4 regions of the Pseudomonas sp. SG20056 genome follow, and region 2 is predicted to be linked to each of the others. Evidence: riboswitches for the same ligand, from Rfam matches in the RefSeq annotation. Region 2 holds a riboswitch; each other region holds the start of a gene.
What was found. Region 2 has a riboswitch for cobalamin ahead of cobG (precorrin-3B synthase). Riboswitches for the same ligand answer to the same signal wherever they lie in the genome.

Region 1 (7,837 bases), 1.9 Mb from region 2:
GTATTGGCAGCGCACCTACCTGAATGCCAAGCGCGTGTTCACCCCGGAACTGGCGCGCAACCCCTGACAGCTTTGGTTTGCAGAGGGAGTAGGCATGACCAACCGAACGCTCAATCTCGATTCCGCCCTGTATCAATATCTGCTGGATGTTTCCCTACGTGAAACACCGCTGCTCAAACGTCTGCGCGAGGAAACCGCACAGCTGAGTACGGCGCGTTGGCAGATTGCCCCTGAGCAGGGGCAGTTTATGGCCTTGCTGGTGCAGTTGACCGGCGCGCGGCGGATTGTCGAAGTGGGCACCTTTACCGGCTACAGCGCCATTTGCATGGCCCAGGCCATGCCCGAAGGTGGTCGACTGATCTGCTGCGACATCCCCGCTGAGTACAACGCCACTGCCGAGCGTTATTGGCGCGAAGCGGGATTGAGTGGGTGTATCGAACAGCGTTTGGCGCCGGCGCTACAGACCCTGGCGGAGCTAGAAGCTGAAGGTTTGGCTGGCAGTATCGACCTGCTGTTTATCGACGCCGACAAGGCCAATTACCCAGCCTATTTGGAACATGCCCTGCGCCTGGTGCGCCAGGGTGGACTGATCCTGTTCGATAATACCCTGTGGAGCGGACGTGTGCTTGAGCAGAACCCCGAAAGCGACGACACCCGAGCCATTCAGGCGCTTAACCTGGCGCTGCGGGATGATCCACGCCTCGACCTGTCCTTGTTGCCGTTGGGCGACGGTTTGAGCCTGTGCCGTAAACGCTGAACCCGTATGCCTGAACCGATTCGTCTGCCCGAACAACCTGATGCCTGCGAGCTCTGCGCCCGTGCGGCCGCTTTGACGCGTCACCATTTGATCCCCAAGGCGCTGCACAACAAGGTTTATGTGCAGAAGCGCTTCGGCAAAAGCGAGCGCATCAGCGCCACGCTCTGGGTCTGCCGTGCCTGCCACAATCAGATCCACCGGCTGTTCAGCGAAAAGGAGCTGGCGCTGACCTATAACAATCGCGACAGCCTGCTCAGCGACGAACGCCTACGTACGTTTGTTGAGTGGCTGGCCAGCAAGCCGGCGGGCTTTATGCCCAGACATTGAATCGCGGCTAGGCTTGCTGCTTGTTTGTGATGACCTTCTGACCCCTTAGTAGTGGCGACTGCCGATGACCTGTTTACGCGCGCTGTCATGTGTATGCCTTGCTCTGCTGTTGGGCGCCTGTGCTGGGCCAACGCCGCTGATGCTGATGAGCACGCCGGTGATTTATCACCAGGCTGCTATCGATCCTTTCGCCCATTTGTCACCGGCAGAACGGGTGCCCGATGTGGCACTGTTCTACGCCACTACCCGGGCGCCAGAGGGCGTGGGCTATGGCAATCGCGTCAGTCCAACCTTGCAACTGGGGCGTGCCCAGGTGCGTTTGGGCGACCAGCAGAGTGATTGGTCGCAATTGCATTCGGCTTCGGTTAGCGAGCTGCGCGCGCGTGAGCTGCCACTGAGTCTGATTGCGGCTCAGCAAACAGCGGTACTGCCGGTGCTGCGGCCGATTGATGTGCCTTTGGCGCCGCCGGTGCAGAGCTATGTCGATGCGATCAACCTGGCGCTGGACAACGCCCGCGACAAGGAAATCATCATCTATGTGCATGGTGCCAAGGTGGATTTCGCCAATGCCTGTGAACTGACGGGCGAGCTGGTACATTTTGCCGGGCGCGACTTTGTCGGTCTGGCGTTCGACTGGCCGTCACACCAGAACATTGCCAGCTATCTGCTCGGCATTGATGTGAATCGCGCTCGTGATTCTAGCCAGGCGTTGGCGCAGTTGATCGAACTGCTGGCGCGGCATACCGCTGCCGAGCGGATCAACCTGATCGCCTATAGCGCCGGTGGGCGCGTGGCATCTCTGGCGTTGCAGACGTTCCAGAATCGTCATCCGGATTTGAATACCGCGCAGTTGCAGGCGCGTTATCGGATTGGCGCAGTGGTGTTTGCCGCTGCGGATGTCCCCGAGGAAGTATTTGAGGGGCGTCTGCCGGCAATCAGTCGCGTCGCTGAGCAGGTGATGATCACTGTGTCCGATCAGGACGAGGCACTGGATTACGCGCAGCGCCTGATGCCTGGTGGCGCACGGATTGGCAGCAGTCGGGCCGAGCAGAGCCTGCACCAGTTCACCCGCAGGCGGCACTTGAACAATGTCACTCTGCTGGATGTGTCCGGTAATAGCAGCGAGCGCGGCTTTGATATCGTCGGGCATCACTACTGGTACCGTCACCCCTGGGTCAGCAGTGATGTGATCTTGCTGCTGCGTACCAACCTGCCGCCGGATCAGCGGGCGCTCTCTGTCACCGAGCACCCGGCAGTCTGGTACATGAATACTGACTACCCGCTGACGGTACGTGAAGCAACCCGGCGGGTACTCAAGGGGCAGTGGTAGGTGTTCTGGTCTGGCCTTAAGTGACGAAACATGCAGCTTGGTGCCAGCAGGATGTAAGTCTGGATATGGCTAGTAAAAACCAACGGATAGCGAATGAGGAATCAGCATGTTCACCCCTAAGCGTTTTGCCATTTTGGCTCTGCTCGGCCTGCCGTTAGCGACCCTGCAGGCGGCTGAGCCAGCGTTCAGCTGTGCCAAGGTAGCGGCTGGCAGTATCGAGGAGCTGATTTGTCAGACGCCTGCTCTGGCCGAACTTGATCAGAAAATGGCGAGTGTTTATCAGCAGGCTTCGGCCAAGGCCGAAAATCAGCATCCTCCTGTACTCAAGGCTGAGCAGAGAGGTTGGATAAAAGGCCGCAATGACTGCTGGAAGGCCGCTGACCGTGAGCAGTGTGTAGCCGAGAGCTATCGCCTGCGGATTGCCGAATTGCAGGCGCGCTACGCGTTACTGAAAGGGACCGGTCCGGTGCATTTTCAATGCGATGACCTGCCAGCCAAGGAAGTCATCGTCACCTACTACCCCACCGAGCCTGGGACCCTGCTGGCCGAGTTTGCTGACAGCGTGGCGCTGATGTACCAGCAACCTGCAGCCAGCGGCAGCAAATATCAGGGGCGCAACGAATCATTCTGGGAGCACCAGGGTGAGGCGAGCGTGGTGTGGGGCTATGGCTCGCCCGAGATGAAGTGTCAGGCCAAGTAATCCTGGTGGCTTAAGCAGTCTGCGCCAAATGGCGCATTCGTTTGACGCTTAATCATGAACTCTCTAACCTTCGCGCCTTGTAGCAGGTGCCCCCAACGCATTGCGTGTGCGGGGTGAAACAGGGAAGTCGGTGCGCTGTGCGTGTGAACGCCCGCTATTCCGACGCTGCCCCCGCAACGGTAAGTGAGTCAAACGCCGCAAGAGCCACTGTGCGTGATGCATGGGAAGGTGCGGTCGTGAGCCATTCGGCTCGCTCACAAGCCCGGAGACCGGCCTGCTGCAGTCCACGGCATCGCGGAGGGCGATGGCTGGCGTGTGGTGTGCGCTGTGCGCAGGCCCGCGCTTTCCCTATCCCCGCATGCTTTTTCAAGCCAGATCGCCCTGTGGCGGTGGAGCAGTGCGATGACTGAATCGATTGAACGTGACGCCCGGCACAAGGCGCGCATGGCCCGCAAGAAAGCCCTTATCGATGAAAAGATTGCCCAGGCCCAGGATGAGTATGGCCTGCTGCTGGTGCACAGCGGCAATGGCAAGGGCAAGAGCAGCAGCGCCTTCGGCATGGTCGCCCGCGCCCTGGGCCACGGCCTCAAGGTGGGCGTGGTGCAATTTATCAAGGGTGCAGCCAGCACTGGCGAAGAAGCCTTCTTTCGCCGTTTTCCCGATGAAGTCAGCTACCACGTGATGGGCGAGGGCTTTACCTGGGAGACCCAGGATCGCCAGCGTGATATCGACAAGGCGCGCGAAGCCTGGACGGTGGCGGCGCAGCTGCTGAATGACCCGGCCATCGGTCTGGTGGTGCTCGACGAGCTGAATATCGCTCTGAAATACGGATATCTGGAACTCGACGCGGTGCTCGCCGATATCGAGGCGCGGCCGCTGCTACAGCATGTGGTAGTAACTGGTCGGGGCGCGTTGCCGGGCATGATCGAGGCCGCGGATACCGTGACCGAGATGAGCCTGGTCAAGCATGCGTTCAAGGCCGGGGTTAAGGCGCAGAAGGGTGTGGAGTTTTGAACAGCGCCCGCTCATGCCCCGCGTTATTGATCGCGGCACCGGCCTCCGGTCAGGGTAAAACCACGGTCACCGCGGCCTTGGCGCGCTTGCATGCACGCCAGGGCAAGCGCGTGCGGGTGTTCAAATGCGGCCCGGACTTTCTTGACCCGATGATTCTCGCTCGCGCCAGCGGTGCGCCGGTGTATCAGCTCGACCTGTGGATGGTCGGTGAAGCCGAGAGCCGTCGTCTGCTCTGGGAGGCGGCGGGTGAGGCTGACCTGATTCTGATTGAAGGGGTGATGGGCCTGTTCGATGGTACGCCTTCGGCAGCCGATCTGGCCCGGCACTTTGGTGTGCCGGTGCTAGCGGTGATCGACGGTTCGGCCATGGCGCAGACCTTCGGCGCCATGGCGCATGGCCTGGCGACCTTCCAGGCGGATCTGCCGTTTTCTGGCGTGCTCGGTAACCGGGTTGGCAGTGTGCGGCATGGCGAGATCCTGCGTGATGTGCTGCCGGCCTCGATCCGCTGGTACGGCGCATTACCACGCAGCGCCGAGGTCGGTTTACCGAGCCGCCATCTCGGCCTGGTTCAGGCGGGCGAACTGCTCGACCTGGATGCCCGTCTGGACGCCGCCGCCGATGCTTTGGCTGCCAGTGCCGATACCAGTCTGCCGCCGCCAGTCAGCTTCGCCGCACCAGAGCAGGCAAGGCCCGCGCAATTGCTCAAGGATGTGCGGATTGGCGTAGCACGCGACAGCGCTTTTGCCTTTCTCTATCAGGCCAACCTCGATTTGCTGCGCGAACTGGGTGCCGAATTGCAGTTCTTTTCGCCGCTTACAGATGAGCAGTTGCCGGATGTCGACAGCCTGTACCTGCCCGGCGGTTACCCAGAGCTGCATCTGGAGCAACTTGAAGCCAACCAGGCTATGGCCGAGGCAATCCGCGCTCACCACGAGGCAGGCAAACCGATCCACGCCGAGTGCGGTGGCATGCTTTACCTGCTCGACAAACTGACCGACAAGCAGGGCGCCAGCGGGCAGATGCTCGGTTTGTTAAACGGCGAGGCGACCCTGCAACCACGTATGACCGCCATGGCCCTGCAACAGGCTGAGCTGCCAGAAGGGCTGCTGCGCGGCCACAGTTTTCACTACTCGGCGCTCAGCAGCGAACTGCAACCGCTGACCCGTGGAGAGTGCCCGAACTACAAGCGCACCAGTGAGGCGGTCTATCGCCAGGGGCGGATGACCGCCTCCTATATTCACTTCTATCTGCCGTCCGACCCGGTTGCCGCTGCCGCGCTGTTTTGTCCCGGTGCGCCGGCATGAGCGAGCAGGCCTTCAGTGCCGAAGAGCGTGCGGCGGTCTACCGCGCCATCGCTGAGCGCCGCGATATGCGCCATTTCAGCGGTGGCGAGGTGGCTCCCGAGTTGCTCGCGCGCTTGCTCGAAGCTGCGCATCAGGCGCCCAGCGTGGGCTTGATGCAGCCCTGGCGGTTTATTCGCATCACCCGTCCGGCCTTGCGCGAAGCGATCCACGGCCTGGTAGAGGAGGAGCGCACGCGCACCGCCGAGGCGTTGGGCGAGCGCAGCGACGAGTTTATGCGGCTGAAAGTCGAGGGTATTCGCGACTGCGCCGAACTGTTGGTGGTGGCCCTGATGGAGGGGCGTGAGGCCCATGTGTTTGGCCGCCGCACCTTGCCGGAGATGGACCTCGCATCCCTGGCCTGCGCGATTCAGAACCTCTGGCTGGCGGCCCGTGCAGAGGGTTTGGGCATGGGCTGGGTGTCGCTTTTCGAGCCCCAAGCCCTGGCGGATCTGCTCAATATGCCGACGGGTAGCAAACCGTTGGCGGTGCTGTGCCTGGGGCCAGTGACGGAATTCTATGAGGCGCCGATGCTGGTGCAGCAGGGTTGGGCTGAGCCTCGGCCGCTCAGCGAGTTGCTGTTCGAGAATCAGTGGGGCACGCCATGAGCCTGGTGCTGAGTACCTGCGCCGGAGTCGTTCTGGATGCGATTTTTGGCGAACCCAAGGGCTGGCACCCGCTGGTGGCCTTTGGTCGTATGGCCGAGCGTATCGAGCAACGCTTCAATCCGGCGGGCAGCGGTTGGCGCAGCCATGGCGTCAGCGCATGGTGCCTGGCGGTATTGCCGCTGACCCTGCTGGCCTGGCTGTTGAGTGAGATCAGCGGGCTGGGTTGGGCGGTGGAGATCATGGCCTTGTATGCCGCCCTGGGTCTGAAAAGCCTGGGTGAGCATGCCATGCCAGTGGCGCAGGCGCTGCGTCTGGGCGATTTGCGCCTGGCCCGCGAGCGGGTTGGCTATATGGTCAGCCGCAATACCGCGCAACTGGATGCCACGGGTGTGGCCCGCGCTGGCAGCGAATCGGTGTTGGAAAACGGCAGCGACGCGGTGTTCGCCGCGCTGTTCTGGTTTGTGTTGGCTGGCGCACCGGGGGTGGTGCTGTATCGCCTGAGCAATACCCTGGACGCTATGTGGGGCTATCGCAATGAACGCTTTGAACGCTTCGGCTGGGCCGCGGCGAAGATCGACGATGCACTCAATTACCTGCCTGCGCGGCTGGTCGCCTTGACCTACGCGTTGCTGGGTAAAACCCTGTTGGCGCTGCGTTGCTGGCGCACCCAGGCGCCGCTGTGGGACAGCCCGAATGCTGGCCCCGTGATGGCAGCGGGTGCAGGGGCCTTGGGCGTCAGCCTGGGCGGGGCGGCGGAATATCACGGTGAGGTGCATGTGCGGCCTGATCTGGGTGCGGGGCCGCCGCCCCGGGCGCGGGATATCGAACGGGCAGTCAATCTGGTCTACGGCGGCGTGCTGCTGTGGCTGGCGCTGCTAGTGCTGTGGGGGCTTGCTTATGCTTGAACATGGTGGCCGGCTACGCGCAGCCTCGCTGCGTTATGGCATAGCCCTGGCGGAGTGGCTGGATTTGTCCACCGGCATTGCGCCCTACGGCTGGCCCTTGCCCGCCATTCCGGCCAGTGCCTGGACACGCTTGCCCGAGCAGCAGGACGGCCTGGAAATCGCTGCGCGCGATTACTACGGCGTCGCCAACCTGCTGCCGGTGGCGGGTTCGCAAGCCGCCATTCAGGCGCTGCCGCGTCTGCTGCGACACGTCACCGTGGGCATTGTTTCACCCGCTTATGCCGAGCATGCGGCGGCCTGGCAGCGCGAAGGGCATCGTTTGCTGGAACTCAGCGAAGGGGCCATCGAGCGGGCGCTGGAGCGCATCGATGTGCTGTTGCTGGTCAACCCGAATAACCCTACCGGCCGCTGCATTGAACCTGCACGCTTGCTGGAGTGGCATCGGCGGTTGGCCGAGCGGGGCGGCTGGCTGGTGGTGGACGAGGCCTTTATCGATTGCACGTCGGCGTTCAGCCTGGCGGCGTTCAGTGAGTTGCCCGGGTTGATCGTGCTGCGCTCGTTTGGCAAGTTTTTCGGTTTAGCGGGCATTCGTCTGGGTTTTGTCCTGGCGCAACCGCAGCTGCTGGCGCAACTGGCCGAATTGCTCGGCCCCTGGGCCATCAGCGGACCGAGCCGCGTGGTGGCCACGGCGTTGTTGCAGGACATGGTTGGTCAGCAGGCGCAACGTGAGCGGTTGCTCGCCGATGGTGAACGCCTAGCGGCACTGTTGGCTGCGCATGGGTTCAGCCCCACAGGTGGTTGCGCGTTGTTCCAGTTCTGTTGCACACCGCAGGCTGCCTTGCTGCATGAGTTTCTC
Region 2 (7,837 bases):
CTTTAGCGGCGACTTCTGATAAGTGATAGAGCGGCTGTAGTCGCGGCTAAAGCCCCTCCCACACTCAGCTCTGATCAATGCGCAGCTCGGGCACGGCGCGGCCGGCCACCAGGCGCTCATCGACCAGGCGGATCAGCTCGGCTTCATCGCGCACGCGGAACCACTCACCGGCCGGATAAAGGCTGGCCGTCGGGCCCAGATCACAGGGGAACTGGCACTGCGTACGGGTGATATGCACGCCGCCTTCGCACTCCAGTTTGCCGGCGGCCTTGAGGCGCTGACGCAGGGTTTTCCACAGGTCCAGCGCACCGCGCCGGGTGCAGCGCGGGCCGTTGCACAACAGCAGGCGCTGCGCATGCGGCGGAATCTGCGACCAGGCGTGATGCCCCGGCACCGCGGCCACACCGACACAAGGCAGGTGCAGCTCGGGGCGCTCGATCAGCGCGCAGGCGGCCTCCACCGGCAAGCCCTCGGCCTGGCCAATCGCACTGGCGACAAACAGCTGATCGGGATTGGCCTGCTGGCCTAGCTCGCTGCGCAGCCAATCGAGGTGCGGGCTGCTGCTCTGCGGCTCCAGATCAATCACCAGCAACGGCCGCTCGCCCTCGGTAACCCGCTGCCAGAGCGGCGCATAGCCTGCGCTGGTATCGACGATATCGGCCAACGCCGCTTCCCCGCGCAGCTCAGCCAAGCGCCGGCGGAACAGCTCAGCAAACGCGCCCTCGGCCAGGTCAGGGCCGACAAACAGAATGCGGGCGTAAGGGGAAACGGACGTGGTCATGGCGGCCTCCAAAGCGGGGCGGCAGTCTAACAGGGGATTTTTTGCCTTGGGGGGCAACCGCTCGGCGGCCAACTTGCCCTATAACTGCAGCGCCTCGGTCAGCGCTTCGAGGCTAACAAACTCGCGGTCCACACTCGGCAAGAGCGGCCGGCGCAGCAGCAATACCGGCAAACCCAACTCGCGCGCCACCTGCAATTTCGGCTCGGTGGACTGGCTGCCACTGTTCTTGCTGATCAGCACATCGGTGCCCAGGCGAGCGAATAACGCGCGTTCCTCGTCCAGCGCGAACGGCCCGCGCGCCCCGATAATCTCGGCACGCGGCACGCCTTGCTGGGCCGTCAGACAACGTACGGTCCAGTGCTGATGCAGGGGTATCTCGTGCAGGTGTTCCAGCGGCTCGCGGCCCAGGGTAAACAGCGGACGGCGGAAATCCTTCAGGGCTTCGACCAAACCGGCCCAGTTATCCACTTCACGCCAGTCATCACCCTCGCCGGCTTGCCAGCCGGGACGACGCAGCGCCCAGCAGGCGATTCCGCTCAACTCGGCGGCGCGGACGGCATTGGCGCTGATCTGTGCGGCATAGGGGTGGGTCAGATCCAACAGCAGTTCGATGCACTGCTCGCGGATAAACTCCGCCAATCCTTCGGCCCCGCCAAAGCCACCAACGCGCACCTGGCAGGGCAAGTCATCCGGCACCCGACCCAGCCCGGCCAGGCTGTAGATGGCTTCGGGGTTTAAACGGCGCGCCAGACGCAAGGCCTCGGTAGTGCCGCCAAGCAGCAGGATGCGCGGGCTCACGGCTTGCGCACCTCCAGCAGAGTGATCGGCAAGGCGCTGCGCCAGGTGTCGAAACCGCCCAACGGCTGCGCCTGGGCCACGCTGATACGGGTCAACTCACCGCCCACCTGCTCGCGCCAGGCCACCAGTGCCGCTTCGCTTTGCAGGGTCACGGCATTGGCCACTAGGCGCCCGCCCGGTTTCAGGCTGGCCCAGCACTGCTCCAGCACGCCGGGGATGGTCACGCCGCCACCGATAAAGATCGCATCCGGCGCAGCCAATCCGGCCAAAGCTTCGGGCGCGCGGCCGGCGACCAGTTGCAGACCCGGCACGCCGAGAGCATCGCGGTTGTGCTGGATATGCGCCTGACGGCCGGCATCAGCCTCAATGGCCAGCGCCCGGCAGCTGGGGTGCGCGCGCATCCACTCGATGCCGATGGAACCGCAGCCGGCACCGACATCCCAGAGCAGCTCACCGGGTTGCGGCGCCAGGCGCGCCAGGGTGATAGCGCGCACGTCGCGCTTGGTCAGCTGGCCATCGTGCTGATAGGCATCATCCGGCAAACCCGGCGTCAGCGGCAGCAGGCGCGCCTCAGCGCCCGCCACACAGTCGATTGCCAACAAATTAAGGTCGGCCGCGCGCGGCAATGCCCAATCGCTGGCCAGACCATCGATGCGCCGTTCCTGATCGCCGCCCAGGTGCTCCAGAACGGTCAAACGGCTGGGACCAAAACCGCGTTCACGCAGCAGCTCGGCCACCGCCGCCGGGCTGTCGCCGTCATTGCTCAACAGCAGCAGCCGCGCGCCGGGGAAAATCTGCGCCTGCAGCGCCGCCAACGGCCGCGCCACCAGCGACAGCACCGTCACGTCCTGCAGTGGCCAACCCAGGCGAGCAGCAGCCAGTGAGACGGATGAGGGCGCAGAGAACACCTGCAATTCCTCAGCCGGCAGCTGCCGCGCCAGGCTCGCACCCACGCCATAGAACAGCGGATCACCGCTGGCCAGCACGCACACCGGCGTACCGTGCCGCGCCAGTACCGGCTCCAGGCTAAAGGGGCTCGGCCAGCGTTCGTGCTGCCCTGGCAGATTGCTGGGCAACAGCGCCAGCTGCCGTGGGCTGCCAACAATCCACTGCGCCTCGCCCAGCGCCCGACGCGCCGCCTCACCCAGGCCGGCATAACCGTCTTCACCAATGCCCACCAGGGTTAACCAGGCTGTCATACCCACTCCTCTGCCCCCGCCCGACAAGCTAGGGTGTCAGCGCATCAAACAAAGCGGGCATAATACAGCCTTCGTCGGTGCCCACCGCCATGGTGCGAGGGGCCTAAGAGGGAATCCGGAGCGATCCGCTGATCGTGACCGAGCTGCCCCCGCAACTGTAAACAGCGAGTCTGCCGCAACTGCGCCACTGGGAAACTGGGAAGGCCGCGCCAGATGATGACCTGTCAGCCAGGAGACCTGCCGACGACGCTAGTCGCGAGTGCCAACATCGGGCGGGGTGTACCGATGCCATGAAATCCCCTGTGGGCGGATTTCGCTGGTTCGGTCGCCGCGTCTTTGTTGTTGGTGACCCTTTTTGCACGACTGTCCAACCTCCGCCGACCTGCCCGACCCACGCCCTAGCGCGTGCCCCGGCCTGCTGCGCATCGTACAGGCGCTGGATGGCGGCATCTGCCGGGTCAAGCTGGCCGGCGGCGTACTCAGCAGTCAGCAGGCTCGCGCCATCGCCGAGGCGGCCGAGCGCTGCGCCAGCGGTGTGCTGGAGCTGACCAACCGCAGCAATCTGCAAATTCGCGGCGTACTGCCAGGCCAACAGACCGAACTGATCGAACGCCTGCTCGCCGCCGGCCTTGGCCCGAGCAACCCAGCCTCCGACGATGTACGCAACCTACTGCTCAGCCCCGCCGCCGGCCTCGACCCGCAGGCCCTGCTCGATACCCGCCCGCTGGCCGCCGCGCTGCTCGACCTGCTGCAAAACACCCCGGCGCTGCATGGGCTGTCGGCCAAGTTCGCCCTGCAGCTGGACGGCGGCGAAGCCCTGGCCATGCTCGAACACCGCCACGATATCTGGCTAAGCGCCCTGCCTGGCACGCCAACCCGACTGGCCTTTGGCCTGGCCGGCTGCCCGACTGACCGGCCGCTGGGCGTGGTCGAGGCTGAGCAAGTCATGCCGCTGGTGGAACAATTGCTAAGGCTGTTTATCGAACTGGCTGGCAGCGAACACAGCCGGATGCGCCAGCTGCTGAGCGTGATTCCCGCCCACCAACTGCTGCAACAGCTGCAAACGCGCCTGCCCTTTACCGTTCAGGCGCCACCGACCGATTGGCAACACAAACCAGTCAGCCCACGCGCGCCGATGGGCATTTATCCACAGCAGCAAAACGCCCTTTGCATGGTTGCCGCCGCTTCACGTCTGGGTCGAATCGACGCCGCACAACTCAACGCCCTGGCCGATCTGGCCGAGCAGCACGGCGATGCCAGCCTGCGCCTGACGCCCTGGCAGGGCCTGCTGCTGCCAAATATCCCCGAGCGCTCGGCAGACAACCTGCTGCACAAACTGGCCGAACTGGGCCTGCTGATCGATGCACAGGAACCGCTTAGCCAGCTGATCGCCTGCACCGGCTCCAGCGCCTGCGGCAAAGGCCTGGCCGACAGCAAGGCCGATGCCCTGCATCTCGCCGAGCGCCTAGGCGCCAGCAGCGCACGGCCGCACGTGCATCTCAGCGCCTGCCCGCGCTCCTGCGCCGCCGCGCATACCGCGCCCTTTACCCTGCTGGCCAGCAGCGCCGGGCATTACCAGCTCTATCAACGCACGCCCGAGGCGGCCGGTTTCGGCCAACTGCTGGCCAGCGCCATGACTATCGACGAGGCCGGCGACTGGTTCGCCGCCCACTGCGCAACAGGAAACAGCGATGCTTGAGTACATCCGCGACGGCCAGGAAATCTACCGCCAGTCCTTCGCCACCATCCGCGCCGAGGCCGACCTGTCGGCGATCCCGGCAGACCTGGAAAAACTCGCAGTGCGCGTGATCCACGCCTGCGGCATGGTCGATGTGGTGCAGGATCTGCGCTTCTCCGCCGGGGCCGGTGCTGCCGGCCGCGCCGCCCTGGCCAAGGGCGCGGCAATTCTCTGCGATGCGCGGATGGTCGCCGAGGGCATCACCCGTCCGCGCCTGGCCGCCAACAACCCGGTGATCTGCACCCTGCATAACGACGGCGTGATCGAGCAGGCCCGCGCGCTGGGCAATACCCGTTCGGCAGTTGCATTGGAACACTGGCGCGAGCACCTGGAAGGCAGCGTGGTGGTGATCGGCAACGCCCCCACCGCGCTGTTCTATCTGCTGGAAATGCTCGACGCCGGCGCGCCGAAACCGGCGCTGATTATCGGCATGCCAGTGGGCTTTATCGGCGCGGCGGAGTCCAAGGACGCTCTCGCTGCCGACAGCCGTGGCGTGCCCTATGTAATTGTGCGTGGCCGTCGCGGCGGCAGTGCCATGGCGGTGGCGGCGGTCAACGCCCTGGCCACGGAGGTGGAGTGATGACTGTGCAAAAAGGCCGCCTGCTCGGCATAGGCGTCGGCCCCGGCGACCCGGAGCTGATCACCCTCAAGGCCCTGCGCCTGCTGCAATCGGCCGCCGTGGTTGGCTACTTTGTGGCCAAGGCCAAAGCCAACAAGGGCCAGGGCGGCAACGCCTTCGGCATCATCGAACAGCACCTGACGGACACGCAGCAGCGCCTGCCGCTGGTCTATCCGGTGACCACGGAAAAACTCGCCACGCCGCTGAGCTATGAAGATGTGATCAGCGACTTCTACGACACCTGCGCGGTGCAGATCGCCGCCCGGCTCGACGCCGGCCAGGACGTGGCGGTGATCTGCGAAGGCGACCCGTTCTTCTACGGCTCCTATATGTACCTGCACGACCGCCTGGCCGACCGTTACGACGTGGAAGTGGTGCCCGGCGTGTGCTCCATGCTCGGCTGCGCCTCGGTGCTCGGCACCCCGTTGGTGTACCGCAACCAATCCTTGAGCGTGCTCTCCGGCGTGCTGCCCGAAGCCGAGCTTAAGCAGCGCTTGAAAGATGCAGAGGCCGCCGTGGTGATGAAGCTGGGGCGCAACTTCGAGAAAGTCCGCCGTGTGCTGCAGGAGCTGGGCATCGACCAGCGCGCCCATTACGTCGAACGCGCCACCATGGGCAACCAGCGCATCGTGCCGCTGGATGAAGTGGAGCCAATGTCTTCACCGTACTTCTCGATGATCGTGATTCCCGGCGAGAAATGGCGCGGTTAACCGCCTGCAAATAACCCGTGGGAGGGGCCGGACGGCGATCCGCTTTAGCAGCGACATGCCTTATGTAGCTCGCGGCTAAAGCCCCTCCCACAGAACAGATGGAACACCTTATGACCAGCGTCCCCGCCATCATTATCCTCGGCCCCTCCGCCCTGCCCTGCGCACGGCGCATCCAGGCGTTGTATCCACAGGCTGAGATCCACGGCCTGCACAGCCGAGTGACGGACGCTGAGCGCACCTATGAAGACTTTGGCGACACCCTGCGCACGCTCTACCGCGCCGGTACGCCGCTGATCGTGCTGTGTGCCGCCGGTATCGTGATTCGCAGCCTGGCCGCCGTGCTCGGCGAGAAAGACAGCGAACCGCCGGTGCTGGCCGTGGCCGAAGATGGCAGCGCCGTGGTGCCGCTGCTTGGCGGCTTGGGCGGGGTCAACCGCATGGCGCGGGAGCTTGCCGCGCACCTGCAGGTCAGCGCGGCGATCACCACCAGCGGCGAACTGCGTTTTGGCACCTGCCTGCTGGAGCCGCCGGCCGGCTATGTGCTGGCCGATCTTGAGCAAGGCAAGGGTTTTGTCAGCGACCTACTCGGCGGCCAGGCCGTGCGTATCGAAGGCGACGCGCCCTGGCTGGCTCAGGCCAAACTGCCGGTGGATAACCACGCCAACCGGGTTATCCATATCAGCCCGCACAGCCGCGCGGCCAATGCCGATGAACTGCTGATCCATCCGCAGCAAGTCGCTGTATGGGTCGAGCATGCCGGCGCCGATTTACTTAGCGAACTGCAGCAGGCGCTGCAAACCAGCAACCTGGCACCGCAAAGCCTGGCCTGCCTGCTGGCCGAACCAGAACTGATGGCCAAAGCCGAGCTGCACCACGCCGCCGCACAACTCAAATTACCGCTGCGCTTTATCGACGACGCGCAGCAACTGCCGCCGCTGCACAGCCAGCACGCCAACCTGCGCCTGCTGCTGGCCGCTGCACCCATCGACGCCAATCAGCTCGGTCGGCCCCGTGGCCGCCTGACGGTGATTGGTCTCGGCCCCGGTGCCGCCGAATTTATGGTGCCCGCCGCACGCCAGGCGCTGGATGAAGCGCAGGACCTGCTCGGCTACGAAACCTATATCAATATGGCCGGCCCGCTGCGCCCGGAGCAGGTGCGCCACTGCACCGATAACCGCGAAGAAATGCAGCGCGCCCGCCATGCCTTTGAGCTAGCCGCCAGCGGGCGGCGCGTGGTGGTGGTGTCGTCCGGCGACCCTGGGGTGTTCGCCATGGCCGCCGCCGTGCTGGAAGCCCTGCATGAATCAGCCGACGCAGAATGGCAGCGGGTCGACCTGCAGGTGTTCCCTGGCGTTTCCGCTGCGCTGGCCACCGCAGCCAAGGCCGGCGCACCACTGGGCCACGACTTCTGCCTGATCTCCCTATCGGACAACCTCAAGCCCTGGGCGATTATCGAAAAACGCCTGGCCCACGCCGCCGCCGCTGACTTGGTGATGGCCTTCTACAATCCCATCTCCAAAGCCCGCCCTTGGCAGCTCGGCGCTGCGCTGGAGATCATCCGCCAGCAACGCACCCCGGAAACCCTGGTGGTGCTAGGCCGCGATATCGGCCGCCCCGGCGAAACCCTGCGCACACTCACCCTCGGAGAACTCACCCCAGAGATGGTCGATATGCGCACTCTGGTAATAATCGGCTCCAGTCAGACCTGCCGCTTTCCGCGTGCTGAGGGTGGGGAGTGGGTGTATACGCCGCGGAGTTATCCACAGTCGTAGGATGGGTTAAGCCTGCGATACCCATCGCCGGCATCAAGTGGTGGGCTGAAAACGGCCAAAGCGGTCTCTCGCGGACAATAACGCTCCCGCCAGCACAGGATATGGACACGTTGCCAACGACTTCGTAACCTCCCGTCTACTTTTGTCGCTTTTCCATCAGCCCCATGTCGCGTTTTGAGTGATCGGCTAAATTAGATCTGGGGTTACAGGTGAGCCACGG
Region 3 (7,837 bases), 830 kb from region 2:
ATTGTCGGCAGCAACGGCGGTTTCGCCGACCGCCTGCGCAGCCACTGGGCCTGGGCGGTAGCGCTGCCTGACGGCCTTGATCCAGCACTGGTCGGCCCACTGTTCTGCGCCGGCTCCACGGTGTTTAGCCCGCTGCTGGATTTCAACGTTAAACCGACTGACAAGGTCGGCGTGGTCGGTATCGGCGGCCTCGGTCACCTGGCGCTGGGTTTCCTCAATGCCTGGGGCTGCGAAGTCACCGCTTTCACCTCGTCATTGAGCAAACAGGAAGAAGCCAAACGCCTGGGCGCACACAAGGTGGTGGCCTCGACCGACAGCGCGGCACTCAAGGCCATTGCCGGCAGCCTGGACTTCCTGCTGGTCACCGCCAGCGCCGACCTGGACTGGAACGCCATGCTCGGCACGCTGAAGGGCAAAGGCCGGCTGCACTTTGTCGGCATCGTGCCCAGCGCGATACCTGTGCATGTGTTCAACCTGATCCCCAAGCAGAAGAGCCTGTCTGGCTCACCGGTTGGCTCACCGGCGAATATGGCGACCATGTTGGAGTTCTGCGCCCGTCACCAGATCGTGCCGCAGGTCGAGCACTTCCCCATGAGCAAGGTCAACGACGCCATTGACCACCTGCGTGCCGGCAAAGCGCGCTACCGAGTGGTGCTGGACGCCAGCAAGTGACAGCGGGGGCAAATCAGCTGCATGATTTGCCCCTTTTTCACCGCCGCTGAGCCACACATGCCGCACCCAATCGACCCCCCCCGCGCCACCGACTTCCCGCGTTTGCTTGAAGTGTGGGAAGCGGCCGTACGCGCCACCCATGACTTTCTCGAAGAGCACGATATTCAGCTGCTCAAACCCCTGTTGATCGAGCAGTACTTCCCCCAGGTTCAGCTCAGTTGCATGCGTGGCGACGATGGCACGATCGCCGGTTTTCTCGGCTATGCCGAGGGCAAGGTCGAGATGCTGTTCGTTGACCCACAGCACCACGGCATGGGTATCGGCAGGGCCCTGCTCAACGACGCAGTGACGCGCCTCGGCGCGAACCAGGTCGACGTCAATGAACAGAACCCCAAGGCGCTGGGTTTCTACCTGAGCCAGGGCTTCGCAGTCGCAGGCCGCTCACCGCTGGATGGCGGCGGGCGGCCTTTCCCGATTCTGCACCTGCGCCTCGCTTGATGCGTTAGCGGAACGGCGGCTCATCAAAGCTGCGCAGCTTGCGCGAGTGCAGCGAGTTGAGCTGGCTGCGCATCAGTTCCAGCGCGGTGATGCCGATATGCAGGTGCTGGGTCACGGCGCGCTCATAGAAGGCACCGGCCGCACCCGGCAGTTTGATCTCGCTGTGCAGCGGCTTGTCGGACACGCACAGCAGCGTGCCGTAGGGCACGCGCAGGCGATAACCTTGCGCGGCGATGGTGCCGCTTTCCATGTCCACGGCCACCGCGCGGGAGAGATTGATCAACGGCCGCTCCTGGGCCCAGCGCAGTTCCCAGTTGCGGTCGTCGTAGGTCAGCACGGTGCCGGTACGCAGGCGCTTCTTCAGCTCATCTCCCTCTTCACCGGTCACCAGCTTGGCCGCTTCCTGCAGCGCCTGCTGCACCTCGGCCAGGGCCGGCAGCGGAATGTTTGGCGGCAGCACGCGGTCGAGAATGCCATCGCGGCGCATATAGGCGTGAGCCAGCACGTAGTCGCCGATGGTCTGCGACTGACGCAGGCCGCCGCAGTGGCCGATCATCAGCCAGCAGTGCGGACGCAGCACGGCCAGGTGATCGGTGATGTTCTTCGCGTTGGATGGGCCGACGCCGATGTTGACCAGAGTGATGCCATGGCCGTCCTCGGCCTGCAGGTGGTAGGCCGGCATCTGGTAACGGTGCCAGATGACGTTTTCGATAATCGCCTGCATCTCGCCTTCGGCCATGCCGCGCTCGATCACCACGTTGCCCGGCAGCACCATGCGGTTGAAGCGCGACTCACCGACCAACATGTCCAGACCATGGCGGATAAATTGGTCGACGTAGCGATGGTAGTTGGTCAGCAGAATCCACGGCTGTACATGCCGCCAGTCGCTGCCGGTGTAATGCACCAAACGGCGCAGGGAGAAATCCACCCTTGCCGCGTCGAACAGCGCCAGCGGCAGCGGATCGGTGTTTTCCCAGTCGTACAGGCCATCGGCTGTACCGTCGGTGGCGGCGGACAGATCAGTGCTGGGGAATACCCGCGCCAACTCAGCGGCGGTTACCCCGGAGCCGGCCAGCTCATCGCCCTGCTCGACCACGTACGGATAAGGAATGTTCTGCTGGCTGATGCCCACTTCCACGCGCACGGTGAAGTCGTTCATCAGTGGCCGTAACTGCTCCAGCAGGTATTTGCGGAACGCCGCCGGGTGCGTGACGGTGACGCTGTAAGTGCCGGGCACCTGCACCTTGGCGTAGGCACGCACGGTGGTCGGCACTTCGCCCTGACACAGGTAAACCAGACGCAACTCGGGGTAGCGGAACTGGCACTGCTGAGCGGCATCTGGTTTGACGCGCTCTTTCAGGTAGCGCTTAAGCGCCTGACTCAAGCCCGTGGTCGCCTGCAGGTGCAAGGCGGCCAGACGATCCACTGCTTCTTCAGCGGTGTTGGCGACAATAAAGTCATCGGAACAAGGGTTCACAAGGCACCTTCCTGGCTGATCGGAATGGCTCTATCTTGCCCTGATCCGCCGCGTTTGCGATAGCGCGACGTTGCCCGCGCAGGCTACTTGAGCAGCGCTTGCAGATCCTCGGGCACAGCCTGCGGGGTCAGCGGGCCGACGCGCCGTGTGCCCGGATTTCCCAAGGGAAACAGCCCCAGCAACGACCCCAGGCTACCGGGAATGCGCAGCAGTTGTGCCAGGCCCTCGGCCCAATCACGCTGGCGCCAAGCCCAGGCAAGCATCCACAGGTGGCTGCGCAGGTGTTCGCTGAAATAACGCTGACCGAGAATATGCGCCCGCTCCAGATGGCGCAGCTCGGCTGCCGGATCAATACCGCGCTGGGCGCGGGACAGTTGGTATTCCTGCCAGAAGGCTTGTTCACGGGTCATGGCAACGCTCCTCTATTAAGCTGCGTCACCAGTCTGCAAGTGCGGGGCGGCCCCCAGGTCAAGCATCCGTTGCTAATCTTCTGTCAGCCAATTGCCTAAGGAACACTCATGCCGCGCGCGCTGCTCACCCTTGTGCTCTGTTTATTACCCAGTTTTCTGCTAGCCGATAGCCTGGATGGCCATTACCTGACCACGCTGGATGGCCAGCCAGCCGAAATGCACCTGCGCAGCCAGGGCCAGCAGGTCACGGGAGAATATGTGGAGGGTGGCAGGTTACGCCTGCAAATCAGCGGCAACTTTGACGGCCAGTTGCTCCGCGCGCAGATCAGCGAAGCGCAATCTGGGCAGCTGATTGCCAATATGAATGCCACCTACGCCAATGGCATGCTCAACGCTCATATTGCCGCACGTAACCCGACTACCGGGGCCACCCTGGAACGCAAGGCGCTGTTTCACCGGCAGAACCTCAGTGCAGCCGCAACCGCTCAAGCTAACAGCCCAAGCAACAACGCCACACGCGACCCGGCGCTGATCGGCACCTGGGTGCACGAAAAGATCATCAACAGCGGCGGCGCCAATTTCGCCTCCATGACCACCCAGATGATCCTGCAACTGCAGGGCGACGGCAGCGTTTCACAATGGACACGTAGCGTGGCAGGTGGCGCCGACTGGAACTACGACAGCCCTGGCGAGCTGCAATACAGCGGCCGCTGGCAGAGTAACAACGGCCTGTTGGAAGTGCAGATGCAGGGCCGCAGTGACTATCAGCCTGCCGCCTACTATCGCTTTAGTGACCAGTACCTGGTCACTGAGAGCAATACCGGCAAGCTGATCTGGCAGCGTCGCCAGTAATCAATCAGGCCGGCTGATGCAGACGCGTGTTGAACAGCGGCCCACGGCTATACGCGGACAGCGCCTTGGCAGCGGCCAGCACACCGAGATCAACCAGCGGTTCGATGAGGATCACGCTCATATAGGCCAGGCCGAAACTGCCCACGGCCATCAGGTTCTCAGCGGAGAAACCGTTGCCGTAGAACGCCCAGAAACCGACCCAAGCGACAATGCCGCCCTGATAGGCCGTCGACAGCGCCAGCGCCTGCTTGTAGGAGAGATCAACATAAGCAGTACCCGGTGCAATGATGCGCTTGGCCAGCACACTGATCGCCCACAGCGGCACCAGCAGCGTGGTGACGTTCATGCCGTACTGCGGCAGGTCAAACTGGGCAAACAGCAGCCCCTGCAACAGCAGGCCTGCGGCCAAACCAATCGCCGTTGCGCCAGCGCCAAACAGCAGCAACAGGGTCGAGCCGAGGATCAGGTGTACCTCGGAAACCCCGACCGCATGATGCGGAAAGACCTCGAAGAAGCAGAACACCAAGGCAGTGGTCAGCAAGCTACGCAAAGCCAGGGCGGCAGCGCCACCGTTGCTGCGTACGTTATCGAGGGCAAGTTTGGCGCAGAGGCCAAAGGCACCTGCGGCTGTTGCATAACTGAGGAAAATTTTGGCGCCAGTAACGACTTCTGGTTCGATGTGCATAGCGATTCCTGTACCGCGCCCACCGCGCGATGATCCGGATTGAGGGGATGGGCATAAGCGCCCGGCTTCGATGGCAGGTCTCCTGGCTCACGGCTTGATGCGCCACCCGCCTTCCCAACCTTACGGTCAGTGGCATCTGGGCGTCGCTCGCCGTTTACAGTTGCGGGGGCAGCCAGGGCATTGGCGACGAGCGCTTCACCCTGTTCCCTTTTCATCCAGTCGCACCACACGAGCTGGAACCATCGGCGGCCACCTTACCCGGCGGCCACGAGAAATGACAGAGGCCCGGCGTTTACCGCGCAGCTAGCCCAACGGACTCAGTAGCGCCTGACGCCGTATGACGCAAGCAAGTGAATACCGCACTGGCATTGGCGCACAGTTGCCCCTGGGCATCATGCAGCGTGGCCTGCACCGCGACCTGTCGCCCTTCGCGCTGCTGCACGCAGGCCTCGGTATGCAGCGGCAAGGCGGCAAGACCAATCGGGCGCAGGTAATTCACCTGCAGGCTGGCGGTCACGTAGACCTCCTCAGCACTAGCCTGCGAATACACCGCCAACCCCAACGCCGCATCGAACAGCGTGGCGGTGTAGCCGCCATGCACACCGCCGAGTGGATTGAAGTGCACGGCCGGCGGCTGACTGCTGAAGCTCGCCACCCCGGCGACGGCCTGCAGCAGGGAGATACCGTAATCCGCTGCAATATCGCCGGTCAGCCAGACCTTTAAGCGCTCAAACAGACTGCTGTGCATGTTCAGGCCTCAGATCAGGTGCGGCGTACTGCGCGCAACCAGCGCCTCGACATTCACCCCACGCGGCAAGGTGCCGTAGACCCGCCCGCCCTGCCCGCCCAGACGGCTGGCGATAAAGGCGTCCGACACGGCCGCATTACCGGCTTCCAGCAACAGCTTGGCCTGCAGCGCCAGGGCCACGTCTTCGGTGAGCTGACGGGCGCGATACTGAATATCGGCGGTGTCACGGAAATCCGCCTGCAATTGCGTGATATGGGCTTTCAACCGCGCTTCACCATGACCGTCGCCCAGCTCGGCAAACAGCGCATCAAGCACGCCCGGCTCCTTGGACAGTGCGCGCAACACGTCCAGGCACTGCACGTTACCCGAACCTTCCCAGGTCGAGTTGACCGGTGCTTCGCGGTACAGCCTTGGCAGGATGGTGTCCTCGACATACCCCGCGCCACCCATGCACTCGGCGGCCTCGTTGATCATGGCCGGCGCGCGTTTGCAGATCCAATACTTGCCCACGGCGGTGACCAGGCGGGCGAACTTGTCTTCCTGCTCATCGTGCGGGTTATCCAGCGCCTTGCCCATGCGCATGGTCAGCGCCAGGGCCGCTTCGCTTTCCAGGGCCAGATCAGCCAGTACGTTCTGCATCAGCGGCTGCTCGCTGAGTACACGACCGCCCACCTGGCGATGAGCGCAGTGGTGTGAGGCCTGGGTCAGGGCCTGACGCATCAGCGCGCTGGAGCCAATCATGCAGTCGAAACGGGTCAGCGCGACCATCTCGATAATGGTCGGCACGCCACGGCCTTCTTCACCAACCATCCAGGCCAGCGCACCGCGAAACTCCACTTCACTGGAGGCGTTCGACCAGTTACCCAGCTTGTTTTTCAGGCGCTGGATATAGAACTCGTTGCGCGTGCCGTCCGGCCGGTGGCGCGGTAGCAGAAAGCAGGTCAGGCCCTTGGCGGTATACGCCAGGGTCAGAAAGGCATCACACATCGGCGCCGAGCAGAACCACTTGTGCCCCACCAGCTCATAAGCCTGACCGGGACCACCGAGGCCCACCGGGTAGGCGCGCGTGGTGTTGGCGCGCACATCGGTGCCGCCCTGCTTTTCGGTCATGGCCATGCCGATGGTCGCGCCGCTTTTCTGCTCGATTGGCAGGTTGCGCGGGTCGTACTGGGTAGACAGAATTTTCGGCAACCACTTCTCGGCCACATCGGCCTGTAGCTTGAGTGCGGGCACGCTGGCAAAGGTCATGGTCAGCGGGCAACCGCTGCCCGCTTCGGCCTGACTGTGCAGGTAACTCATGGCGGCGCGTGCCACCTGGGCGCCGGCGCGCGGGTCGGTCCAGGGCATGGACGGCAAGCCATGCTCGATGGCTGCACTCATCAACTGGTGATAGGCCGGGTGAAACTCCACTAGATCGGCGCGATGACCGTAGCGGTCGTGGCTCTTGAACACCGGCTTGTTCTCGTTAGCGAGAAAGCCTGCGGCCATCAGCTCGCCGCCCGCCAGGCTGCCATACACATCCAGGCGCTGCGCAGCCCAGCCACCGCCAAAGCGCTTGGTCCACTCCTGCAGCGGCAGGTCAACGCGGTACAGGTTGGCACCGTCCAGCGGCGGCACCTGATTGAACACTTCATGGGTTTCGGCGTGTTGGCTGGCATTCATGGCTGAGGCTCCTCTACGGGCAATTGGGCGCCCACGGCGCGTAGACAAAAGGTGACCAGGGCCTGGCTGACTTCAGCCAGGCTGGGGGCGGGGTATCCGGCTTCACGGGCGGCACGCGCAGGCGGCGATAACGGGCCGACCAGGGCTTCGGCAATGGCGCCGACAAGGCAGGCTGCAACCAGGTTGATCTGCTGCACATGGAACACACCTTGGGCGACGCCCTCCTGCAGCAATTCGACGAACAGATCGGCATAGGCTTCGCGGTAGAGCAGGCGCTGCTCGTCGACTTCAGGATCAACCGGCTCGGCGATCAGGGCGAAGGCCAAGCGGCGACTGTCCCAGGCCCGCGCGGCAAAGCGCTGCAATCCCTCGGACAGACGCAGCACCGGGCTACCCGGCCCGCGTACGGTGGCGGCCAGGGCATCCACCTCACGCTGGCTGGCCACAGCAAACACTTCCGCCGCCAGCTCACCCTTGCTGCGCACATGGCGGTACAGGCTGCCGGTGGCAATGCCGACATCCTCAGCCAACGCCTGCATGGTCAGCGCAGCAAAGCCGCCCTCAGCTACGCGTGCCAGGGCGGCGCTGATAATGCGCTCCCGCAATGCTTGATCGCGGTCGATACGCAGGGCAGTGGTGCGATAGGCCATGGTCTGAATCCTGATTCACTATTGCTCAAGTGAATCAGGATTCAAAGTTTGGCTAAAGGGCGATTCCGGGCACAACAGCGGGCATATTGGCCAGCTGCTGGCGTATACAACCCATGCGATTAGGACTCGCGGCAGAGCACCCAGTCGTGCAATAGATTGCGCAGCTGCTCGAACTTCACCGGC
Region 4 (7,837 bases), 740 kb from region 2:
AGACATCCCATGTGCGCCTTGAAAACACTGTTATTGAGCCTGTCGCTGCTAATTGGCAGTGGCGTTATGGCGGCCACCCAGGTGCGGGTTGTCGGCCTGTTCCCTGGCGCGGCGGTGTTGAATGTCGATGGTCAGCGCAAACTGGTCAAGGTCGGTCAGGTTGGTCCTGGTGGCGTAGTGGTGGTTAGTGCCGACAGCCGTGGTGCAGTGTTGCGTGTCGATGGTGTTGAGCGCAGCTACAGCCTGAGCCGCGAGTACAGTGATGGCTTTGCCGAGGCGCAGAAGAAGCAGCTCAGTGTGGCGAAAGGCATCGGTGGGCATTACTGGATCGCAGGCTCGGTCAATGGTCAGTCCATCCAGTTTCTGGTGGATACCGGCGCCACTTCGGTCGCCCTGAATGATGAGCATGCGCGCCGCCTGGGTATTGATTACCGAGTGATTGGTGCGCCCTTGCAGGTCAGCACTGCCAGCGGTACTGCGCGTGGTTGGCGCGTGACGCTGGATCGGGTGAAGGTCGGTGAGCTGGAAGTGCTGGGCGTCGATGCCGTGGTGCTGGAAGGTGGTTCGCCTACCGAGGCCTTGCTCGGCATGAGTTTCCTCAGTCGCGTCGGCTGGAAGGTTGAGCAGGACGCGTTGGTGTTGGAGTCCAAGTACTAGCGCTTTGGCCATCTCGCGTTGGCTCGATGCTTATCATCAGTAATTCAGGCTAAGCGGCTGCCAAGGCCTGCTGTTACAATGCCGGCCTGATTATTCCTGCCCATTTTCTTTAGGAGCATCCGGTGTCCGTCGTGTTTGTCGCCGCCTCCCAGCTGCCTACGCCCTTTGGCGTATTCACCATGCATGGCTTCCTCGAAGAGGCCACTGGCAAGGAGCATGTAGCCCTGACTTTTGGTGATGTGGCCGATGGTGCGCCCGTACTGGGCCGTTTGCATTCCGAATGCCTGACCGGTGATGCACTGTTCAGCTTGCGTTGTGACTGCGGTTTTCAGCTCGAAGCGGCGCTGCGTGCGATTGCCAATGAAGGCCGCGGCGTTCTGCTCTATCTGCGTCAGGAAGGCCGTGGCATTGGTTTGCTGAACAAAATCCGCGCCTATGAGCTACAGGACGGCGGCGCCGATACCGTTGAGGCCAATGAGCGTCTGGGTTTCGGCGCAGATCAGCGTGACTACGCGATCTGCCTGCCGATGCTCGATCACCTGGGCATCACCCAGCTCAAACTGATGACCAACAACCCGCGCAAGGTCAAGGCGCTGGGCGACATGGGCATCAATGTAGCCACCCGTGTGCCGTTGCAGATCGATCACAACCCGCACAACAAAAAATACCTCGCCACCAAGGCCGGAAAACTCGGGCATATGCTCGGCAGCCTGCACCAGGGCGAGGTCGAGGAAAGCCTGTGACGCGCGGCGAAGTGCGCCGGCGACTGGCGCTGGAGTGGTGGCGGCAGCTGGCCGTGACCTTGGTGCCGTTGTTCGTACTCAACCTGCTGTTTGGTGCCGAGCAGAAAACTGGCCTGCTGACCATGCCGCTGTTTATCGCAGGTCTAGCCTCGATGTTTGTCAGCCTGCCGCTGTTCAGTGCCTACAAACGCGCGCTGGTGGCCACGGAAAAAGCCCTCGATACAGTAGACGAACACGATGCCTGGCTTGAACTGGCACGTGTCCGTCGCCTGGCCTTTCTCGGTGCGGCGCTGCCGGCCTGGATTGCCGCCATTGCGGTATTCGCTGGCCTGGAAGCGATTGCGCTGATCCTTCTGGCGATTTCCAGCATCGTTCTGCTGTATCTCTACCGCATTCCTCGCCAACTCGGCTGATGCGCGCCGCCATTCTCTGTTTGCTGCTGTTGCTGGCGTTGCCCGCCGCAGCGGTCGAGAGGGTAGTGACTCTGGCGCCATCGCTGACGGAAATCATGCTGGAGCTGGACGCGGGCGAGCTGCTGGTTGGCCTGCTCGATGGCGGCGAGCGCCCGGCAGTGGTCGCGCAGCTACCTTCGGTTGGCCGGTATGGCCAGCTTGAATTGGAAAGTCTGCTCGAATTGCAACCCGATCTGGTGCTGCTCTGGCCCGACAGCATCAGCAGTGCGCAACGCCAACAGCTGCAACGTATGGGGATTCCCCTGCTGATCGTCGAACCGCGCAAGCTGGCTGATCTGGCGGAGAACTTCGTCGAAATCGGCACGCGTATCGGCCGTGCCGAGCAGGGCCGGCAACTGCGTCAGCAATTCAATAGCGGCTTGGCCGCGTTGCGTCAGCGCTATCAGCGTGAGCAGCCTTTGCGGCTGTTCTATCAGGTCTGGGATACGCCGCTGTATACCATTGGCGGCCAGCAGATTATCAGCGACGCCCTGCGTATCTGTGGAGCCGAGAATATCTTTGCCGAGCTCACCTTGCCTGCGCCGCAGGTCAGCGTGGAGGCCGTGCTGCAAGCGAACCCAGAAGTGATTTTGGCTGGCGTGCAAGGGCAGCTGGACGCCTGGCGCATCTGGCCGGGCGTGACGGCAGTTGAGCGCAAGCAGCTGTGGTTGGTGCCGGATGCAGGTCTGGAGCGGCCGAGCTTTCAGATGCTGGCTGCCATCGACCGTCTGTGTGAGGTATTGAGCAAGGCGCACTAAGAGAAAGCCCCGCGTTTGGCGGGGCTTTCTCTTGGGGGCTATTGAGCGCCTAGCTGACGGCTCAAGGTTGAGGTGTCCAGGTCACGGCAAACAGCGCGGTGCGGCCTTCGCTGTTGTAGCCGAAGCGTCCGTTGGTGGTGCTGTAGGTCGCTTCGGCATAGTCCTTGTCGAAGAGGTTGTTCAGTTTCAGGTCGAATGCCACTTCCTTGGTCGCTTGCCATTTGCCGCGCAGGCTAAGCAGGCCGTAACCCCCCAGCTCACGGGTATTGGCGGCGTCGTCATAGCGGCCGCTGACTGCGCGCCAACTGGCGCCTACTGAAAAGTCACCGAACGGACGGTCTAAATCCAGGCTCAGCGTACGTTTGGCGCGGCGTGCGAGAGTGTGGCCAGTGTCGCGATCCCGTGGGTCGATCAGCGCGAGTGTCAGGTTGCCCTGCCAGCCGTACAGTTCCTGCTGGAGCGCCGCTTCGAACCCGTTTATGCGAGCGGTCTGCACGTTTTGCGGAATGAAGTTCTGGTCGAGAACAATCGCGTCCTGCAGGTCGATACGGTACAGCGATAGTTCCAGGGTGCCGGTTTCGCTGTAGCGGCTGCGCCACTGTGCCTCATAACTTTTGGATGTTTCTGGCTCCAGGTCCGGGTTGGCGCTCGCGGAGCAAAAGCCGCCGAAACAAAAGTCGGGGTAGTACAGGTCGTTGAAGGTCGGCGCGCGAAAGCCTTCGCTGTAGGACAGGATTAGGTCGTTGTCGTCATTGAATGGCACGGTCAGTGCGGCGTTCCAGGTGTTTTTACTGCCGAACTGCTGGTTCTTGTCATGACGCAGACCTAGCTCGGTTAAGAAGTATTCGGCGTTGTAGCTGTGCTGAATAAATGCCGCCTGATTCCAGCGCGAGTCCTCGACAAAGTCCGTGTCGCTACGCAGACGGTCTTCGTACCAGTCGGCGCCAAACAGCACCTGGTGGCGCTCGCTGAGGGTCAGAGTGTTCACCCAGTTAGCCGAGTCACGATAGGTGTTGAAGCTGTAGAGCGAGTCCGCACCAGCCTGTGGCTGGTCGTTGCCAGTGTCGCGCTTGTCCTCGCTGTGGCCGATTTCCAGGCGGCTATTCCAGGCTTCGCTGAGATTGGCATCGATGTAGCTGGACAGGCTGCTGAGCTGGAAGTCCGTAGTGGGCAGTGACGTGCTGAAGATGTCCTCAAACTCGCTCTGGCCGCGCTGGTCGAGGGCGCTGAAGCCGATCTTCAGATCGTCATTGAAGCGATGCGAGAGATTCAGGCTCAGCGATTTATTGCGGTAGGCATCGTCATCGCCATTGGCACCGAAGTTATCGCGCGTGGCGTCGATCCCCTGGGTTTCATCGAGTGCAGCCCCCAGGTTGAAGTGAGTCCGCGCGTCGCCGCCGGACACGCCAAGGCTGCGCTCGAAGGTCTGGTTGCTACCGACGCCAAGGCGCACATAAGGCTTGAGGCCGTCGCCACTGCCTTGGCGAGTGAAAATCTGTACGACGCCACCGATGGCATCGGAGCCATACAGCGCCGAACGCGCGCCGCGCACGACTTCAATGCGTTCGATCTGCTCCGGGCTGAGAAACTCCAGGCTGCTGGTGCCGCTGGACGCGGCAGAAATACGTTGGCCGTCTACCAGAACCAGGGTTTGCGCGGTTGAGGTGCCGCGCACAAACAGGCCGGTCTGGCTGCCTGCGCCGCCGGTACGGCTGACACTGACGCCGGGTACGCGCTCAAGTAACTCAGCCACGCTACGCACTTGCAGGCGTTCTATGTCCTTGCGGGTGAATACTGTGGTTGCAGCTGTAGTCTGCTGGACCGGTTCGGCATGACGCCCGGAGGTCACAACCAATGGCTGCAACTCAAGTGGATCTGCATGAGTAGCCAGCGGCATCAGCGCCACAGCCAGGGCAAGACGGGACAATTTCACGTAGAGAATCCTCAAAAGGTCGAACGACTTTTGAGGAGGGCAGGGGCAAGAACGGGCGCGCGAACGCAGCCTGAGCTTGACGGTGATGCCCTCCGCAACACCAGTCACATCCAGCAAGGCCGGTCTCCGGGCTCTCGACGTGCGCCGCCTCGCCTTCCCGGGATAACCCAGTGGCGTTGAGGTGACGTGCAGAACGGTTCTGCGGTCGATTACCGTTGCGGGGGCAGCGCCGGGATGGTTCCTCAGAACGCACCGGCTTCCCGTTTAACGCCGCTTCATTGTGGAAGGGCGCACCTTGGCGGAAGTAAAACGCCGCGCACCTTAATGCGCGGTTGGATGAATTACAAGCAAGCCTGATTTAGCTCTGGATGAGCGGTATTCATGCAGAAACGCTGTCGAGGCGCGCACGGACGGAAGCTTCGATACCGGCGGCATCCAGCCCGCACTCAGCGAGCATTTGCGCCGGTTTGGCGTGCTCGACGTAATAGTCCGGCAGGCCCAGATGCAGCACGGGTTTGAGGATGCCAGCGTGGGCGAGGAACTCGCTGACCGCACTGCCGGCACCGCCCATCACGCTGTTCTCTTCGATGGTCACCAGCAGTTCGTGACTGGCCGCCAGCTGGCGTACCAATGCCTCATCCAGCGGTTTGACGAAGCGCATATCGACCACGGTGGCGTCGAGTGCCTCGCCCACCTTGAGCGCCTCACTCAGCTGTACGCCGAATACCAGCAGGGCCGCTTGGCTGCCTTGGCGCCGAACGATGCCCTTGCCGATTTCCAGTGGCTCCAGGCCAGGCTCGATGGCCGCATTCGGGCCGCTGCCGCGTGGGTAGCGTACCGCTGCCGGGCCATCGAACAGATGGCCGGTGGTGAGCATGCGGCGCAGCTCGTTTTCATCGCTCGGCGTCATCACCAGCATGCCGGGGATGCAGCGCAGGTAGGAAATGTCGAAGCTGCCAGCGTGGGTCGGGCCGTCTTCGCCGACCAGGCCGGCGCGGTCGATGGCGAACAGTACGTCGAGGTGCTGCACAGCCACGTCGTGAATCAGTTGGTCGTAGGCGCGCTGCAGGAAGGTCGAATAGATCGCCACCACCGGCTTGGCGCCATCGCAGGCCATGCCGGCCGCCAGGGTCACCGCATGCTGTTCGGCGATGGCTACGTCGAAATAGCGCTCGGGATAGCGCTCGCTAAAGGCCACCAGATCCGAGCCTTCCTTCATTGCTGGAGTAATGCCGACCAGGCGCGGGTCTGCCGCGGCCATATCGCACAGCCATTGGCCAAATACGCTGGAGTATTTCGGGCCGGCGGCCTGCTTGGGTTGTGCTGCTGGTGCGTTGATAGGCTCCAGCTTGGTGATCGCGTGGTAGCCAATCGGGTCGGCTTCGGCCGGGGCGAAGCCCTTGCCCTTCTTGGTCACTACATGGAGAAACTGCGGGCCGTCGAGGTCGCGCATATTGCGCAGGGTGGCCAGCAGGGTCGGCAGGTCGTGGCCGTCGATCGGGCCGATATAGTTCCAGCCCAGCTCCTCGAACAGGGTGCCGGGTACCAGCATGCCCTTGGCGTGTTCTTCGGTCTTGCGCGCGATTTCCCAGGCGCCCGGCAGGCGCGAGAGGATCTTCTTGCTGCCCTCGCGCATGCTGGCGTAGGTGCGGCTGGAGAGGATCTTGGCCAGGTAGTTGGACAGGCCGCCGACGTTCTTGGAGATCGACATATCGTTGTCGTTGAGGATCACCAGCATATTGGCGTTGACGTCGCTGGCGTGGTTCAGCGCCTCGAAAGCCATGCCTGCGGTCAGGGCGCCATCGCCGATCACCGCTACGCTCTTGCGTTTGCTGCCTTGGATGCGTGCGGCGATGGCCATGCCCAGGGCGGCGCTGATGCTGGTGCTGGAGTGGCCGACGCCAAAGGTGTCGTACTCACTTTCCGAGCGGCGCGGGAAGGCGGCGATGCCGTCCTTCTGCCGCAGGCTGCCCATCTGCTCGCGGCGCCCGGTGAGGATCTTGTGTGGGTAGGCTTGATGGCCGACGTCCCACACCAGGCGATCATCCGGGGTGTCGAAGACGTAATGCAGGGCCACGGTCAGCTCGATCACGCCGAGGCCCGCGCCGAAATGCCCGCCGGTCTGCCCGACCGTATACAACAGGTACTGGCGCAGCTCGTCGGCCAGGGTTTCCAGTTCGGCTTCGCCCAGACGGCGTAGCTCGTCCGGCGTATTGGCGCGGTCTAGAAGGGGCGTCAGCGGGCGCTCACGGGGAATCTCGTGGAAGGTCGTCGGCATCAGGCAGATCGTTATAGGTGTAAAAGATGCGGCAGTTTACCCGAAGCGCCGGAAACTGCCCAAACATGGTTCGGCCAGTCCGGCATCCTCTGGATTACCAGGTATCGACGCTGCGCTTCTTACCTGCACGCGCAGCCGGCCGTGGCGTGGCATTCAGTCCGCGCAGCAGCCAGGCGCGGGTTTCCACAGGGTCGATCACCGCATCGATCTCGAGGAAGCTAGCCATATTGATGCCTTTGCCGTTCTGGTAGGCCTTAGCTACAAGCTTGTCGAACAGCTGTTGGCGCGCGGCGGGTTCTTCCGCGGCCGCCAGTTCCTTGGCAAAACCCAGGCGTACGGCACCTTCCAGGCCCATGGCGCCAAACTCGGCGCTGGGCCAGGCGATGGTAAACAGCGGCGAATGGAAGCTGCCGGCGGCCATGGCCTGGGCGCCGAGGCCGTAACCCTTGCGCAGCACCACGGTAAAGAACGGCACCGACAGGCTGGCGGCGGCGACAAACATGCGCGACACATGGCGCACCGTGGCTTGCTTCTCCGCTTCCGGGCCGACCATAAAGCCGGGGGTGTCGCACAGCGACAGCAACGGAATATCGAAGGCATCGCACAGCTGCATAAAGCGCGCAGCCTTGTCGCCGGCAACCGCGTCGATGGCGCCGCCGAGGTGTGCTGGGTTGTTGGCCAGCAGGCCGAATGGCTGGCCTTCGATGCGGATAAAGGCAGTGATCAGCCCTGGGGCGAACTCGCGGCGCAGTTCCAGCACGCTGTCCCTGTCCGCGAGGGTGGCAATCACTTGGCGGATGTCATACACGCGCAAACGGTTTTCCGGGATCAGGTGGCGCAGCTCGCGCTGATCGGCGCAGTCCCATGCGCTGAGCGCACCCTGGAAGTAGCTCAGGTACTGCTTGGCCACCTGCACTGCTGCGGCTTCATCGGACACCCGCACGTCGATGACGCCATTGGGGCCCTGCACACTGACCGGGCCGACCTGCTCAGGCTTGAAGCTGCCGAGGCCGCCG

Region 1: another riboswitch for cobalamin. It lies ahead of cobO (cob(I)yrinic acid a,c-diamide adenosyltransferase); the one in region 2 lies ahead of cobG (precorrin-3B synthase).
Region 3: another riboswitch for cobalamin. It lies ahead of RHP75_RS17250 (energy-coupling factor ABC transporter permease); the one in region 2 lies ahead of cobG (precorrin-3B synthase).
Region 4: another riboswitch for cobalamin. It lies ahead of RHP75_RS03450 (TonB-dependent receptor domain-containing protein); the one in region 2 lies ahead of cobG (precorrin-3B synthase).

The regions. Positions count from the first base shown of each region.
Region 1 is NZ_CP134499.1:1,906,324-1,914,160, forward strand. Features, by position in the region: gene RHP75_RS09240 (C40 family peptidase) at 1-67, shown strand, start outside; gene RHP75_RS09245 (class I SAM-dependent methyltransferase) at 95-757, shown strand; gene RHP75_RS09250 (hypothetical protein) at 764-1,084, shown strand; gene RHP75_RS09255 (alpha/beta hydrolase) at 1,149-2,414, shown strand; gene RHP75_RS09260 (MliC family protein) at 2,521-3,114, shown strand; cobalamin riboswitch at 3,182-3,407, shown strand; gene cobO (cob(I)yrinic acid a,c-diamide adenosyltransferase) at 3,517-4,128, shown strand; gene RHP75_RS09270 (cobyrinate a,c-diamide synthase) at 4,125-5,432, shown strand; gene bluB (5,6-dimethylbenzimidazole synthase) at 5,429-6,076, shown strand; gene cbiB (adenosylcobinamide-phosphate synthase CbiB) at 6,073-6,981, shown strand; gene cobD (threonine-phosphate decarboxylase CobD) at 6,974-7,837, shown strand, end outside.
Region 2 is NZ_CP134499.1:4,443,496-4,451,332, forward strand. Features, by position in the region: gene RHP75_RS20940 ((2Fe-2S) ferredoxin domain-containing protein) at 65-781, opposite strand; gene RHP75_RS20945 (cobalt-precorrin-6A reductase) at 860-1,579, opposite strand; gene cbiE (precorrin-6y C5,15-methyltransferase (decarboxylating) subunit CbiE) at 1,576-2,778, opposite strand; cobalamin riboswitch at 2,837-3,038, shown strand; gene cobG (precorrin-3B synthase) at 3,134-4,477, shown strand; gene RHP75_RS20960 (precorrin-8X methylmutase) at 4,470-5,096, shown strand; gene RHP75_RS20965 (precorrin-2 C(20)-methyltransferase) at 5,093-5,845, shown strand; gene cobJ (precorrin-3B C(17)-methyltransferase) at 5,956-7,617, shown strand.
Region 3 is NZ_CP134499.1:3,615,948-3,623,784, forward strand. Features, by position in the region: gene RHP75_RS17225 (NAD(P)-dependent alcohol dehydrogenase) at 1-672, shown strand, start outside; gene RHP75_RS17230 (GNAT family N-acetyltransferase) at 730-1,170, shown strand; gene amn (AMP nucleosidase) at 1,175-2,647, opposite strand; gene RHP75_RS17240 (DUF3703 domain-containing protein) at 2,731-3,057, opposite strand; gene RHP75_RS17245 (hypothetical protein) at 3,166-3,909, shown strand; gene RHP75_RS17250 (energy-coupling factor ABC transporter permease) at 3,914-4,594, opposite strand; cobalamin riboswitch at 4,649-4,853, opposite strand; gene RHP75_RS17255 (PaaI family thioesterase) at 4,887-5,342, opposite strand; gene RHP75_RS17260 (acyl-CoA dehydrogenase family protein) at 5,352-7,004, opposite strand; gene RHP75_RS17265 (TetR/AcrR family transcriptional regulator) at 7,001-7,654, opposite strand; gene RHP75_RS17270 (7TM diverse intracellular signaling domain-containing protein) at 7,774-7,837, opposite strand, start outside.
Region 4 is NZ_CP134499.1:701,620-709,456, forward strand. Features, by position in the region: gene RHP75_RS03430 (TIGR02281 family clan AA aspartic protease) at 10-657, shown strand; gene ribA (GTP cyclohydrolase II) at 780-1,400, shown strand; gene RHP75_RS03440 (MFS transporter) at 1,397-1,813, shown strand; gene RHP75_RS03445 (cobalamin-binding protein) at 1,813-2,610, shown strand; gene RHP75_RS03450 (TonB-dependent receptor domain-containing protein) at 2,672-4,543, opposite strand; cobalamin riboswitch at 4,643-4,856, opposite strand; gene dxs (1-deoxy-D-xylulose-5-phosphate synthase) at 4,923-6,821, opposite strand; gene RHP75_RS03460 (carboxyl transferase domain-containing protein) at 6,916-7,837, opposite strand, start outside.